DNA from 4 places in the Stenotrophomonas sp. 05L413 genome. Region 1 is predicted to be linked to each of the others. Evidence: predicted binding sites of a transcription regulator. Region 1 holds the regulator's gene; each other region holds the start of a gene.
What was found. Region 1 encodes FliA, which starts transcription of late flagellar genes. Its sites were predicted from a motif close to TAAAGTTTNNCNNNCNNNGGCCGATAA; they were not measured.
Positions count from the first base shown of each region.

Region 1 (3,203 bases):
ACCGATGAGCGCCTGCGCGGCTCGCCGGTGCGCGCCGCCGCACTGGACCTGATGGACGAATACGGCTTCGACGCCGGCATCAGCCGCGACGTGGCCATGCAGATTCCGCTGGATACCGAGGCCCACCGTGGCCGCGGCCTGATGCTCGGCCTGCTCTCCAAGAAGCTGCCGATCGCCCCGGTCGATCCGCTGGAAGCCGGCGGCGTGATCGCCCTGGTCGGCCCCACCGGCGCCGGCAAGACCACCACCATCGCCAAGCTGGCCTCGCGTTTCGCCGAGGCGCATGCCGCCCGCGATGTCGCCCTGGTCACCACCGATACCGGCCGCATCGGCGCCCGCGAGCAGCTGTACGGCTTCGGCCGCCAGCTCGGCATCGCCGTCCACGAGGCCAGCAGCGGCAGCGATCTGAACCAGCTGCTGGAACGCCTGAAGGACTACAAGCTGGTCCTGATCGACACCGCCGGCCTGGGCCCGCGCGACCGCGCCCTGGCGGCCCAGCTGCAGTGGCTGCGTGCCGCCGAGCAGATCCGCACCCTGCTGGTGCTGCCGGCCAACACCAGCTTCGGCGACATGGACGAGGTGGTCCGCCGCTTCAGCGCCGCCAACCCGCAGGGCGTGGTGCTGAGCAAGCTGGACGAAACCGGCCGCTTCGGTACCGCCCTGTCGGTGGCCGTGGATCACCGCCTGCCGATCACCTGGGTCACCGATGGCCAGGACGTTCCTGAAGACCTGCACCGTGCCAGTGCGGCCAATCTTGCACTTCGCCTTGAAGATTTGCGCCGCGCGGCCGATATGCCCTGCAACCCGGAGTTGAACCATGCCGTCGCGTGAGTACGCCAAGCTGACCAAGACCTTCCCGTTGTCGGCTACCCGAAGCCAGCCGCTGGGCCCGGTCCGCACCATCGCCGTCACCGGCGGCAAGGGCGGCGTGGGCAAAACGAACGTTTCGGCCAATCTGGCCGTGGCGCTGGCGGACATGGGCAAGCGCACGCTGCTGCTGGATGCCGACCTCGGCCTGGCCAACATCGACGTGATCCTCGGCCTGCAGCCGAAGGTGACCCTGGCCGACCTCGTCGCCGGGCGCTGCACGCTGGAAGAAGTGATCATGGAAGGCCCCGGCGGCGTGCTGGTGGTCCCGGCCGCCTCCGGTCGCCGCCACATGGCCGAGCTGCAGCCGGCCGAGCACGTCGGCCTGGTCAACGTGTTCTCCGAGCTCGAGCGCGAGCTGGACATCATGATCGTGGATACCGCCGCCGGCATCACCGATGGCGTGCTGACCTTCTGCCAGGCCGCACAGGACACCGTGGTGGTGGTCTGCGATGAGCCGGCCTCGATCACCGACGCCTACGCGCTGATCAAGGTCCTCTCGCGCGAGCGCGGCGTGGACCGGATCCAGGTGGTGGCCAACATGGTGCGCGACCCGAACGAAGGCCGCGTGCTGTACGAAAAGCTGAGCCGCGTCTGCGAGAAGTTCCTCGCCGATGTCTCGCTGAACTACCTGGGCTGCGTGCCGCAGGATGACTGGCTGCGCCTGTCGGTGCAGCGCCAGCAGCCGGTGGTGAAGGCCTACCCGTCCAGCCCGGCCGCCCTGGCGCTGACCGAGATCGCGCGCCGCACCGCCCGCTGGCAGGCCCCGACCGAGCCGCGTGGCGGGGTCGAATTCTTCCTGGAACGCATCCTCAAGCAACGCGGGGTGACGGTATGAAGGGCGCAGCACAATACAAAGAAGTCCAGCGGACCGCGGCCAACGAGTGCATTGCCCAGCACTCGGATCTGGTCCGCCGCATCGCCCATCATCTGGCAGCACGTCTGCCAGCCAGCGTGGAGGTCGACGACCTGATCCAGGCCGGCATGATGGGCCTGATCGAGGCCTCGCGCAGCTACGACGCCGACCAGGGCGCCTCGTTCGAAACCTACGCCTCGATCCGCATCCGCGGTTCGATGATCGATGAAATCCGCCGTGGCGACTGGGTGCCGCGCTCGGTGCACCGCCGCGCCCGGGATGCCGCCGCGACCATCCGTCGCCTGGAGCAGAGCACCGGCCGTGCCGCCAGCGCCACCGAAGTGGCCGCCGCGATGGACATGCCGCTGCCGGATTACCTGCGCCTGATGGAAGACGCCTCGCGGGGCCAGGTGCTGAGCCTGGAATCGCGGATCGAGGACCAGGGCGAGCTGGACACCGTCGCCCAGGGCGGCCCGACCCCGCAGCAGGTGCTGGAACGCGGCGAGTTCGGGCGTGAGCTGGGCAACGCGATCGGCCTGCTGCCCGAGCGCGAACAGCTGGTGCTGTCGCTGTACTACGAGCAGGAACTGAACCTGAAAGAGATCGGCGCCGTGTTGGGTGTCAGCGAATCGCGCGTGTGCCAGATCCATGGCCAGGCCGTGCTGCGCCTGCGGGGCCGGCTGAAGATCTTCGAGGCGGCAGACGCCGGCCTCGAGAACCATTGAAATCGAGGAAAGTGCTTTGAACAAGAACATGCGTATCCTGATCGTCGACGACTTCTCGACCATGCGTCGTATCGTCAAGAACCTGCTGGGCGATCTGGGCTTCACCAATACGGCCGAAGCCGAGGACGGGCATGCCGCGCTGGCGCTGTTGCAGAGCCAGCCGTTCGATTTCGTGGTCACCGACTGGAACATGCCGGTCATGACCGGCATCGACCTGCTCAAGGCCGTGCGTGCCGACGCCAAGCTCAAGACGCTGCCGGTGCTGATGGTGACCGCGGAAGCCAAGCGCGAGCAGATCATTGAAGCGGCGCAGGCCGGCGTGAACGGGTACATCATCAAGCCGTTCACCGCCCAGACCCTGGAAGAAAAGCTCGGCAAGATCTTCGAACGCCTGGCGGCGAGCGCCTGATGGAAACCCTGAGCGACAAATCCGCGCTGGTGCAGCGCCTGCAGGATGCCCTGGCCGCGCTGGAAAGCGGTGACGAAGCCGGTTGGCGCCGGGAAATCGACGCCCTCGCCGCGCTGCGCACGCAGCCGATGATGGCCGGCCTGAACCGCCTGGCCCGCGAGCTCGGCCAGGCCTTGGGCGAACTGCCCAGCCTGCCCAGCGAAGCCGGCGAGCTGGATGACGCCTGCGCGCGCCTGGACCACGTGGTGGCGATGACCGAACAGGCCACCCACCGCACGCTGGACCTGGCCGAAGAATGTCGCTCGCTCACCGAACAGCTGCGCGCCAACGGGTTGACGCCCGACCA
Region 1 is NZ_JBFTOL010000010.1:26,331-29,533, forward strand. Features, by position in the region: gene flhF (flagellar biosynthesis protein FlhF) at 1-831, shown strand, start outside; gene AC1DIQ_RS18555 (MinD/ParA family ATP-binding protein) at 818-1,705, shown strand; gene AC1DIQ_RS18560 (RNA polymerase sigma factor FliA) at 1,702-2,448, shown strand; gene cheY (chemotaxis response regulator CheY) at 2,465-2,857, shown strand; gene AC1DIQ_RS18570 (protein phosphatase CheZ) at 2,857-3,203, shown strand, end outside.

Region 2 (3,203 bases), on a different contig from region 1:
GCCGATGCTCACCGTCACCTGCACCACCTCGCCACTGCCACCGCGTCCACGCTGCAGCTGCCCCACCGCATCGTCGCGGCTGCGCGCGGCCCGGTCACGCAGATGCATACGGACGCCTTCGATCCTGGCGCGGATTTCCTCCACCGACGCCACGCAGGCCGGGGCAGGGCGATCCAGGAACACCAGCGCGAACTCTTCGCCGCCGTAGCGGAATGCGCGGCCACCGCCCCCGATCTCGGACAGGCGCGCGGCCACCAGCTTGAGCACGTCATCGCCGGCATCGTGGCCGTGGGTATCGTTGAAGCGCTTGAAGTGATCCACGTCCACCATGGCGATGGTGTAGGTGGCCCCGACCCGCTGCAGGCATTCATTGAACGCGCGGCGGCCGGGCAACCCGGTGAGTTCATCGCGGAAGGCCATGTGGAAGGCTTCCTGCAGCATCGCCGAGATGACCAGCAACAGCGCCATGCAGCTGACGGCGGGCAGCAGGGCCGGCGAGACGAACACCCGTGGCAGCATCCACCACAGGCAGAGCAGGGCGATCAGCAGGGCGGTGTGCAGCGGCCGGGGCTGGCGCCAGGCCTGTACCGCCAGCGCGACCGTCGTCACCGCGAACAACAGCGCAGGCAGCTGGGCCAGCGCATTCCAGCCACTCGGCAGCCACGGCAGGTGGCGGTCCGACAACAAGGCATGCATGCCGACCGGGCCTTGTGCGGCCATCAGCAGGAAAATGCCGAGGGCCGTCCCGCTGACCACGCCACGCAGCAACAGGTCCTGGCGCAGCCGTCCGCGTTCGGGCCACAGCCCATGCAGCAGGAACAGCAGTGGCAGCCACCACGACACCGCGTGGAAGATCAGCGGGGTCAGCGCCGAAACAACGCCATCGCGCAGGAACGTGCCGACCACACCATGCAGCAGGGCGAACGCCGAGGCGATGGCCAGCATCAGGCACAGCGCCCGGACGCGGTTGTAGATCAGCGCCAGGCCGACACCCAGGCAGGCCAGCACCATCGGCAGCAGGCGATGCACCGAACTGCCGGCTTCCGCCGCGGGGGTGGCGGCCCACAATCCCAGCGCCACCAGTACTGCAGGCAGTACGAACAGATAGTGACTGGGCTGGCGTAGCAGATGCGTCCGCAAGAGGGGTTCCACGTGGTGGCCGGCGCGCCGTGGCTGCAGCGTGCAAACCGGACTACACAGGCGATGGGTCTTCCCCGGTAGCGGCCTGCGCGTATTCAACTTGAGCAATGTCACCGGATCGATGCGGTGCCATGACGTGGCACTCACCCCGGCTGGTCGATCCTCACCGCAATGAATACCGCCGTCGCTGCCGCACTACCGCACACTGCCGCCCCGCCATCGCCGCTGGCCGTCCGCTACGCCACCGTGCGTGCACGCACGCTCGCGCTGGCCGCACCGCTCAGTGCCGAAGATGCCATGGTCCAGAGCATGCCCGACGCCAGCCCGGCGAAATGGCACCTGGCCCATACCACGTGGTTCTTCGAGCGCTTCGTGCTGGCGACCCGCCCCGGCTACGCCCCGATCGATGCGGACTGGCACTACCTGTTCAACAGCTACTACCAGAGCATTGGCCCGGCCCATGCACGCCCACAGCGCGGCCTGCTCTCGCGCCCCACGCTGGACGAGGTGCTGCACTTCCGCGCGGAGATCGATCAGCGTGTGCTCGCCGCACTGCAGGCCGGCAATCTGAGCGAGCAGGCCCAGCATCAGCTGCTGCTCGGCCTGCACCATGAGCAGCAGCACCAGGAACTGCTGTTGACCGACATCAAGCACGCGTTCTGGTCCAATCCACTGCAACCGGCGTACCGCACCGATCTCCCGGCAAGCCCGGCGCGTGCGCGGCCGCTGCAGTGGCGCAGCAGCCCGGAACGGATCGTGGAGATCGGTGCACCGGTGTGGCCCACCCAGTCGACGTTTGCGTATGACAACGAATCGCCGGTGCACCGCGCTCTGGTCCCGGCGCATGCGCTGGCCAACCGCCCTGTCAACAACGAGGAATACCGTCAGTTCGTGCAGGCCGGCGGCTATCGCGAGCCGCGCTGGTGGATGAGTGAAGGCTGGACGCTGTGCCAGGAACAGCAGTGGCAGCACCCGCTGTACTGGGATGACGCGCTGGAGCGCGAGTTCACTCTGGGCGGCTGGCGCGCGCTCGATCCGCATGCGCCGGTCTGCCACCTGAGCTATTTCGAAGCCGACGCCTACGCGCGTTGGTGCGACGCCCGCCTGCCCACGGAGTTCGAATGGGAAGCGGCGACGGCGGGCCGCGCCCTGCGTGGCCGCTTTGCCGATGCCGATCAGCTGCACCCGGGCGGCGCAGAGGAAGAGGGGGACATCGTCCAGTTGTTCGGCGATGTGTGGGAATGGACCAGCAGCGCCTACGGGCCGTATCCGGGCTTCCGCACCTTCCCCGGCAACCTGGGTGAGTACAACGGCAAGTTCATGTGTGGTCAGTGGGTGCTGCGGGGCGGCAGCTGCGCCACGCCGGCCGATCATCTGCGCGCCAGCTACCGCAACTTCTTCGCGCCGTCGGCCCGGTGGCAGTTCGCCGGTCTGCGCCTGGCCCGGGACGTCGCATGAGCTCGGTCCGTGATGCGATGGATGCACTGACCGATCTACAGCCGGATCGTGACCGGATCACCGCCGACATCCTGCGCGGGCTCTCGTCCACGCCGCGCCAGCTGCCCTCCAAGTACTTCTACGATGCCCACGGCTCGGCGCTGTTCGAGCAGATCACCCGGCAGCCGGAGTACTACCCGACCCGGACCGAACTGCAGCTGCTGCAGGACTGTGCGCATGACATCGCCAAGGTGGTCGGCCCGCGTCTGCACGTGGTGGAACTGGGCAGCGGCAGCGGCCGCAAGACCGAGCTGCTGCTGCATGCGCTGCGTGAGCCGGTCGCGTACACCCCGATCGAAATCTCGCGCGCCGCTCTGCTGGACAGCATCACCCGGCTGGCACCGTCGCTGCCGGATATCGAAATGCTGCCGGTCTGCGCCGACTTCACCCACCCGGTCCAGTTGCCGTCGCCGCAGCGCGAGCCCGCCCGCCACCTGGTGTTCTTCCCCGGCTCGACGCTCGGCAACTTCGCCCATGATGACGCCATCGCACTATTGAAGGCGATGCGCCAGACCATGGGTCCGGATGGCATGGCCCTGATCGGCATCGACCTGCACAAGGACGCG
Region 2 is NZ_JBFTOL010000005.1:4,756-7,958, reverse strand. Features, by position in the region: gene AC1DIQ_RS12100 (GGDEF domain-containing protein) at 1-1,140, opposite strand, end outside; gene egtB (ergothioneine biosynthesis protein EgtB) at 1,312-2,598, shown strand; gene egtD (L-histidine N(alpha)-methyltransferase) at 2,595-3,203, shown strand, end outside.
Region 2: the regulator FliA is predicted to act here: its motif matches at 1,218-1,244, upstream of AC1DIQ_RS12100 (GGDEF domain-containing protein).

Region 3 (3,203 bases), on a different contig from region 1:
GGCGCGGTACTCCAGCGCGGCGCGGCCGTAGGCGGCACGTTCGGCATCCGGGTCGACGGTGTTGCCGTCGATGCTCGGCTGCACGCCTTCCTTGGCGATCTGGAACGGGTTCAACCCGCCGCCGATCTCATAGTGCTTTTCACTGGTGGTCTTCAGCAGGCCGTTGCCATCCAGCCCCTGGGCATTGCGCAGGGCGGCATCGAAGTCCAGGTCCTGGGCCTTGTACCCGGGGGTGTCGGCATTGCTCAGGTTGCTGGCGATCAGCTTCATCCGCTGCTCGCGCAACGGCATGGCCTGGGCATGGACACCCAGATAGTTCGAAATCAGATTGGGCATGACGCACTCCCACGGGACGATGCCTGGGGCAGTGCAAGCGGCGTGCCAGAGGGGCGCCAGAGGGGAGGGGCCGGTGCCCGGCGGCATCATTCACGCCGGGAAAATCCACCGACCCGCAGGGCCGGGTAGATCCACGCCATGCGTGGATGCCGTCAACCCACCGGAGGAAGGGCCCCGACACCAGGGCCGGCCGCCCCTTACGCCGCCATTGCGACCTTGCGCAGGCGGTCCAGCAGGAAGTCCGCCAGCTCATGCGGGGAGTACTTGGCCACGAAGGCGTTCGCGCCGACCCGTTCGACCATCGCGTTGTTGAACACGCCCGACAAGGACGTGTGCAGCAGTACGTAAAGGCCGGCCAGCCCCGGGTGACGCCGGATTTCCGTCGTCAGGGTGTAACCATCCATCGCCGGCATCTCGATATCGGAGATCACCATGGCGTAGCGCTCGGCCGGGTTTTCGCCCGAGGCGTGGATCTGCAGCAGGTGGTCCAGCGCCTGCTTGCCGTCTGAAAGCAGGGTCGCCCCGACCCCCAGCTGGTCCAGCACGCTGCGGATCTGCTGGCGGGCCACGCGCGAATCGTCCACCACCAGCACCTGCATCGGCGGGGCATCGGGAGGCAAGGCCATGGAGGGGTCCAGCACCGCTTCGCCACGGATCTCGGCGATGTCGGCCAGCACGCTTTCCACGTCGATCACCTGGATAAGCTCACCCTGGAAGCGGGTCACCGCCGTCAGGTAGCTCGATTCGGCACCCAGTTCCGGGGGCGGATGGATGTCTTCCACCGCGATGTTGACGATGCGTTCCACGCCGCTGACCAGGAAGCCCTGGATGGAGCGGTTGAACTCGGTCACCACCAGGTAGCCCGGCGCCTTGTCGGCATCGGGCTCACGCTCGGGATGGCCGATCGCCAGGCCCAGGTCCAGCACCGGCACCGAGCGGCCACGCACATCGGCCACACCGGCGAACTGGCTGGGCAGCCCGGGCACCTGGAACAGATCCGGGCGCCGCAGGACTTCCTGCACCTTGAACACATTCACGCCAAAAAGCTGACGTCCCCCCAGCCGGAACAGCAGCAGGGCCAGACGATTGTGGCCGGCCAGGCGCGTACGCTGGTCGATGCGGTTGAGCAGGTCATGAGACATGGGCTTGGTATCGGCGGGAGCGGCGGTGACTTGAGCGCCGCGTAGAGGGCGGTTCGGCATGGGGCTTGCATCGTGCTGCGCATGTTCCTTGCCCATGGAGTGCCCATGCGATCTCTTGTCTTTGCCGCGCTGCTGCTGGCGGCGCCCGCCTGGGCGGCCGGTGGTTGGCAGCCGGTGGATAGCATCCGCCAGGCCGCGCTCGGCACCTTGCCGGCCGGCAGCGAGGGCGACACCACCCTGGATTCGGCGCTGCGCCTGCCTGCCTGCGGTCAGCCGCTGGCGGCCCAGCCGACCGGCACCAGTACCGTGGAAGTCAGCTGCCCGGATGCAGGCGGCTGGCGCCTGTTCGTGCCGGTAAAGGTGCGTCGCAACCAGACCGTGCTGATCCTCAATCGGGGCGTGGCCGCTGGAGAAACCCTGTCGGCGGCCGATATCACTACTGGCCAGCGTGATGCGGCCCGGATCGCCGGCGCCGCATTGGCCGATCCGGCCGCCGCCGTCGGCCGCGTGGCGCGCAGGACCCTCAGTGCTGGCAGTCTGCTCTCGGCCAATGACCTGGTCGCGCAGCGGCTGGTGCGCCGGGGCGACAGTGTCGCGCTGGTGTCGCGGCGGGGCGGGGTGGAGGTCCGGGTGGCCGGGCGCGCCATGGCCGATGCCGGCGAGAATGAGCGGGTCTCGGTCGAGAACCTGTCGTCCCGCAAGATCGTGCAAGGCACCGTCGCAGCCAGCGGTGACGTTTTAGTGACGCGCTGAACACGATTGTGAATACGGGCCACATTTCCCGTAAAACCTGCAATATTCCCCTAAAGATGGCGCCCGACCGGCCGTTATCCCTTGTGAACCGCATTCCCAGGACAACTCCATGAGCCAGAAAATCGACGGCAACCTGCAGGCCACCGCCCATCTGCGCAGCGTCGCTCCCGGCAACAAGCCGAGCGTCAGCACCGATGCCCCGGCCCGCCCGGTGGAAGCCGCTGACAGCCTGCGCCTGACCGGCGAAGCCACCAGCCTGCAGGCGATGCAGCGCGAACTGTCCACGGCTCCGGCGATCGACGCGGCCCGTGTCCAGGCCGTGCGCGACTCGCTGCAGAACGGCACCTACAAGATCAATCCCGACGCGATCGCCTCGCGCATGCTTGAGCTGGACCAGCAGCTGCAGGGATGAAGCTGGCGATGAGCGAGCCGCTGCAGCGCCTCAGCGATGCCTTGGACGTCGAACGCCAGGCATTGGTCGAGCATGACGTGCAGGCCCTGATCCGCGCGACCGGCGCCAAGCTGGAGGCGTTGCGGGCACTCGAAGCCGCGCTGCCGCTTGGCCAGGCCGAGCGTGTGCAGGAACTGGCAGAGCGCAACCGTGCCAATGGTGTACTGCTTTCACGGCGCCGCCGCGAGGTCAACTGGGCATTGCGCCAGCTCGGCCGCAGCGAAGATGCCGCGTCGTACGATGCCAAGGGCCAGTCGCACACGCTCAACACCCGGCGGCCGCTCGCGGTCGCCTGATCTCCCCATCTGGCGGCCCCAGGCTGCCGATGTGAACGTCACCGCGTATATTGAGCGCCTGTTTCCCGCCGCCTCGATGTGACCGTGACCGTAACTTCCGCCCTTGTCACCGCCCCGTTGCCCCCGCATCCGGTCCTGCTTGCCCTGTTTGAACGGATCAAGGAGGGCGTGCTGCTGTTCCGCGAGGATGGCAGCGTGGCCCTGGCCAATGCCGCCGTCAGCGAG
Region 3 is NZ_JBFTOL010000002.1:12,121-15,323, forward strand. Features, by position in the region: gene flgB (flagellar basal body rod protein FlgB) at 1-336, opposite strand, end outside; gene AC1DIQ_RS04865 (chemotaxis protein) at 534-1,478, opposite strand; gene flgA (flagellar basal body P-ring formation chaperone FlgA) at 1,584-2,231, shown strand; gene flgM (flagellar biosynthesis anti-sigma factor FlgM) at 2,341-2,643, shown strand; gene AC1DIQ_RS04880 (flagellar protein FlgN) at 2,646-2,978, shown strand; gene AC1DIQ_RS04885 (ATP-binding protein) at 3,063-3,203, shown strand, end outside.
Region 3: the regulator FliA is predicted to act here: its motif matches at 1,486-1,512, upstream of AC1DIQ_RS04865 (chemotaxis protein).

Region 4 (3,203 bases), on a different contig from region 1:
GGGATGGGCGGGCAGCAATAGCCGAGCGTACGTTTACGTTCGGCTGTGCAGCATTCGATCCGGTAGTAGTCGCGCATCGGCAGGCTCACGCCAGGCAAGGCGGGAGGATATCCATGTTGAATGCCTTTCGCGGATCCGCGACGGAGCAATTGTGCGCCGGTAACTGCGTCGATACAGGCGGATCGGGGAGGCGTGGCGGATGCCGCGCCTTCAGCGCACAGCAGCACCAAGATCATCACCGCTCAAGCCCAGATCCCACGCCAGGCCGGCGAGGGCAGGGTCGATGGCGGGTGGCAGTGCGGCAAGGGCGGGCGAGGGTCGCTTGGCCAGCTGCGCCAGCTCCTGCTGGGCAAGCTGCTCCAGCCGGGCGATCAGGGCGCGGCCCTGCAGTGGCGCTGCCGCAGCGGCAGGTGCGGCAGCGAGCGTGACGGCGTCACTGCCCGGCACCGCCGGCTCCAGCTCGGCGGGGACAACAGATGCAACGGACAGCATGGACGCGTTCAACATCAGGTAATCATCTGCAGCCAAGGCGGGTAGTGCAAGCACAACGGCCCCGGGGTAAACCGGGGCCGCAGGGTGTGCCCGGAGGGGCACGGTGCCGCTGGATCAGAACAGCTCGACCGCGCCGGCGGCCATGCTCTGCTGGGCAACGGCCTTGTGCGGCGGGCGCTCCCACTCGGTGCGCATGTCGCGCAGGCGGGTGCCGGTGCGCTGCAGGGCGGTCACGACTTCTTCGTCGAACACGCCGCCACTGCGGTGCAGCAGTTCCTGCAGGGCCACCGCTTCGCGGTTGATCGCGGTCAGGCGATCCAGGTGGGTGTGCACGCCGCCCAGGGCCTGGGTGGCGATGTCCTCGAACTGCAGGGCACGCACGGCTTCGGCGACGCTGCTGTCGATGGCGCGACCGCACTCGGAGATCTCGCGCATGCCGTCACCCAGCGATGCGTTGATCTGGGCCACGTTGTCCAGCATCTGCGCCGCCTCATGGCGCGCTTCGCGGGAGCGGTCCATATCGCGGGAGGCCATATGCGAGACGGTCTCGCGCACCTTGGCGATGGCGTCCTTGGAGCTGTGGGCCAGCTTGCGGATCTGCTCGTTGAAGGTGGTGGAGCGCTCGGACAGATTGCGGACTTCATCGGCGACCACCGCGAAACCGCGGCCGGCTTCACCGGCACGCGCGGCCTCGATGGCAGCGTTCAGGGCCAGCAGGTTGGTCTGGTCGGCGATCGACTTGACGTCTTCCAGCAGCGCGAAGATGCCATCCAGGTGCTGCGCCATCTGGTCGATGTGCTGCACGGTGGTGCTGCTCTGGCCGCTGACCTGCTCCAGCGCCTCGACCAGCTGCTCCATGCGGTGGCTGGCATGCTGGGCGAAACGGGCCACGTCGACGCCGGCGCCACCTTCGTCACCGGCGCGGTCGACGATGCGGGCCAGGGCCTGGCTCTGCTGGCGCGACTTGCGGTTCATGGCATCGAAGCTGCTGCCCAAGCCACCGACCGCATGACGGATCAGATCGCGGGCACGTTCGACTTCGCCACGCGAGCCCTCGATTTCGTTGCCGACAAACGAGCGCAGCTCGGTCAGCAACTGGTCCTGCTCGCGCAGGATGCGGGCCTGCTCAGGCGAACGCTGGGTCTGGGCGCGGGCGCTCCACCAGGCAAACCCGAGCCAGCTGAGCGTCATCGTGCTCAGGATCGCCCAACGCAGGGCGGCGGGCCACTCGAAGCCGATGGCAAAGGGAAGCAGAAGGGTCAGGACCAGGGGGGCGGCCAGACGAATGAAGAGGCGTGAGTACATGGACGTTCTCGGGGAGGTGCACGGATGCTGTATCGGCCGTACCCCGGTTTGCTTTAGCCGTCCTCATGATTTTTCCGCCCGTCGATACGCACTTGCCTCGATCCAAGGGGCACAACGCTGGGCCGCCGATCCCCTCGGCGGCCCCTCCACGGCGGCTCAGCGGAGCTGGCGCGCGACCGCTTCGAGCATTGTTTTGCGGGAGAACAGGAAGTCCCAGTACTGGCCGCCGGTCTGGCGCCACAGCACCGCCGAGCGGACCGCCGCCAACAGCAGGGCGCGGATCTCGGCGACCACGCCGGCCTGGCCGAGGTAGTGCGGATTGCCCTGGACCATCACGCGCGGCTTGAGGTTGCTGATGGTGTCTGCGTACAGGCCGCCCAGCGCGGCGAGCACATCCGGGTGGGCGCTGTCGCCGAGTTCGCTGGCCTGGGCCTGGGCGCGCTCGATGCCGGTGCTGACCTTGGCCACGATCTCGTTCTCACGCACGAACCGGCGCTCCAGCTGCAGCACGGACAAGGCCAGGCGAGGCAGGTGCTCGTCCTGCCCCTGGCTGCTCAGGTAGTTGTGCAGCAGGCGCAGGCCCGGGGCGACATTGCTGGCGCTGCCGTAGATCTCCTGCGGGCTGGCCGCGTCAATGCGGAACACGCTCTCCACCGCGGTGCGGACCACGGCGGCTTCGGAGTGGCCGGTTTCGGCGATGCGGCGGACCTGCTGCAGGGCCTGGGCGATGCCGGCCAGAGCAAGAACGCGGTCGTCGACGGAAAAACTCATGCAGCAGATACCTCGAAAGGAGAAGGGGTGGCGCGAAGGCGCTGTTCCAGGGGGGCATCGGTGGCGGCGATGACGGCGCCGCCGAGGCAGACCTCATCGTCATACAACACCAACGATTGACCGGGGGTGACGGCACGCTGCGGGCGGGCGAAGCGCACCTCCAGGGTGCCATCGTCGCGCACCGTGACGGTGCACGGCTCGTCGGGCTGACGGTAGCGGGTCTGGGCGGTGCACTCGAACCGGCGCGCGGGCGGGGCGCCGGCGATCCAGTGGGCGGCCTCGGAGTGCAGCCGGGTGGACTGCAGCCACGGGCTCTCGCGGTCCTGGTCCACGTAGAGCACGTTGCTGGCGACATCCTTGCCGACCACGTACCACGGCGCCGCCGGCCGGCCTCGCACGCCGCCGATGTTCAGGCCCTCGCGCTGGCCGAGCGTGAAATAGAACACGCCGGGATGTTCGGCGATCAGGGCGCCATCCGGATCGCGGATCTCGCCCGTTTTCGCCGGCAGATAGCGGCCGAGGAACTCGCGGAAGTCGCGTTCGCCGATGAAGCAGATCCCGGTGGAATCCTTCTTGGCGTGGGTCGGCAGGCGCGCGTCGCGGGCGATCCGGCGCAGGTCGTTCTTCTGCAGATC
Region 4 is NZ_JBFTOL010000002.1:23,451-26,653, forward strand. Features, by position in the region: gene AC1DIQ_RS04905 (hypothetical protein) at 211-507, opposite strand; gene AC1DIQ_RS04910 (methyl-accepting chemotaxis protein) at 607-1,797, opposite strand; gene hflD (high frequency lysogenization protein HflD) at 1,954-2,568, opposite strand; gene mnmA (tRNA 2-thiouridine(34) synthase MnmA) at 2,565-3,203, opposite strand, start outside.
Region 4: the regulator FliA is predicted to act here: its motif matches at 1,827-1,853, upstream of AC1DIQ_RS04910 (methyl-accepting chemotaxis protein).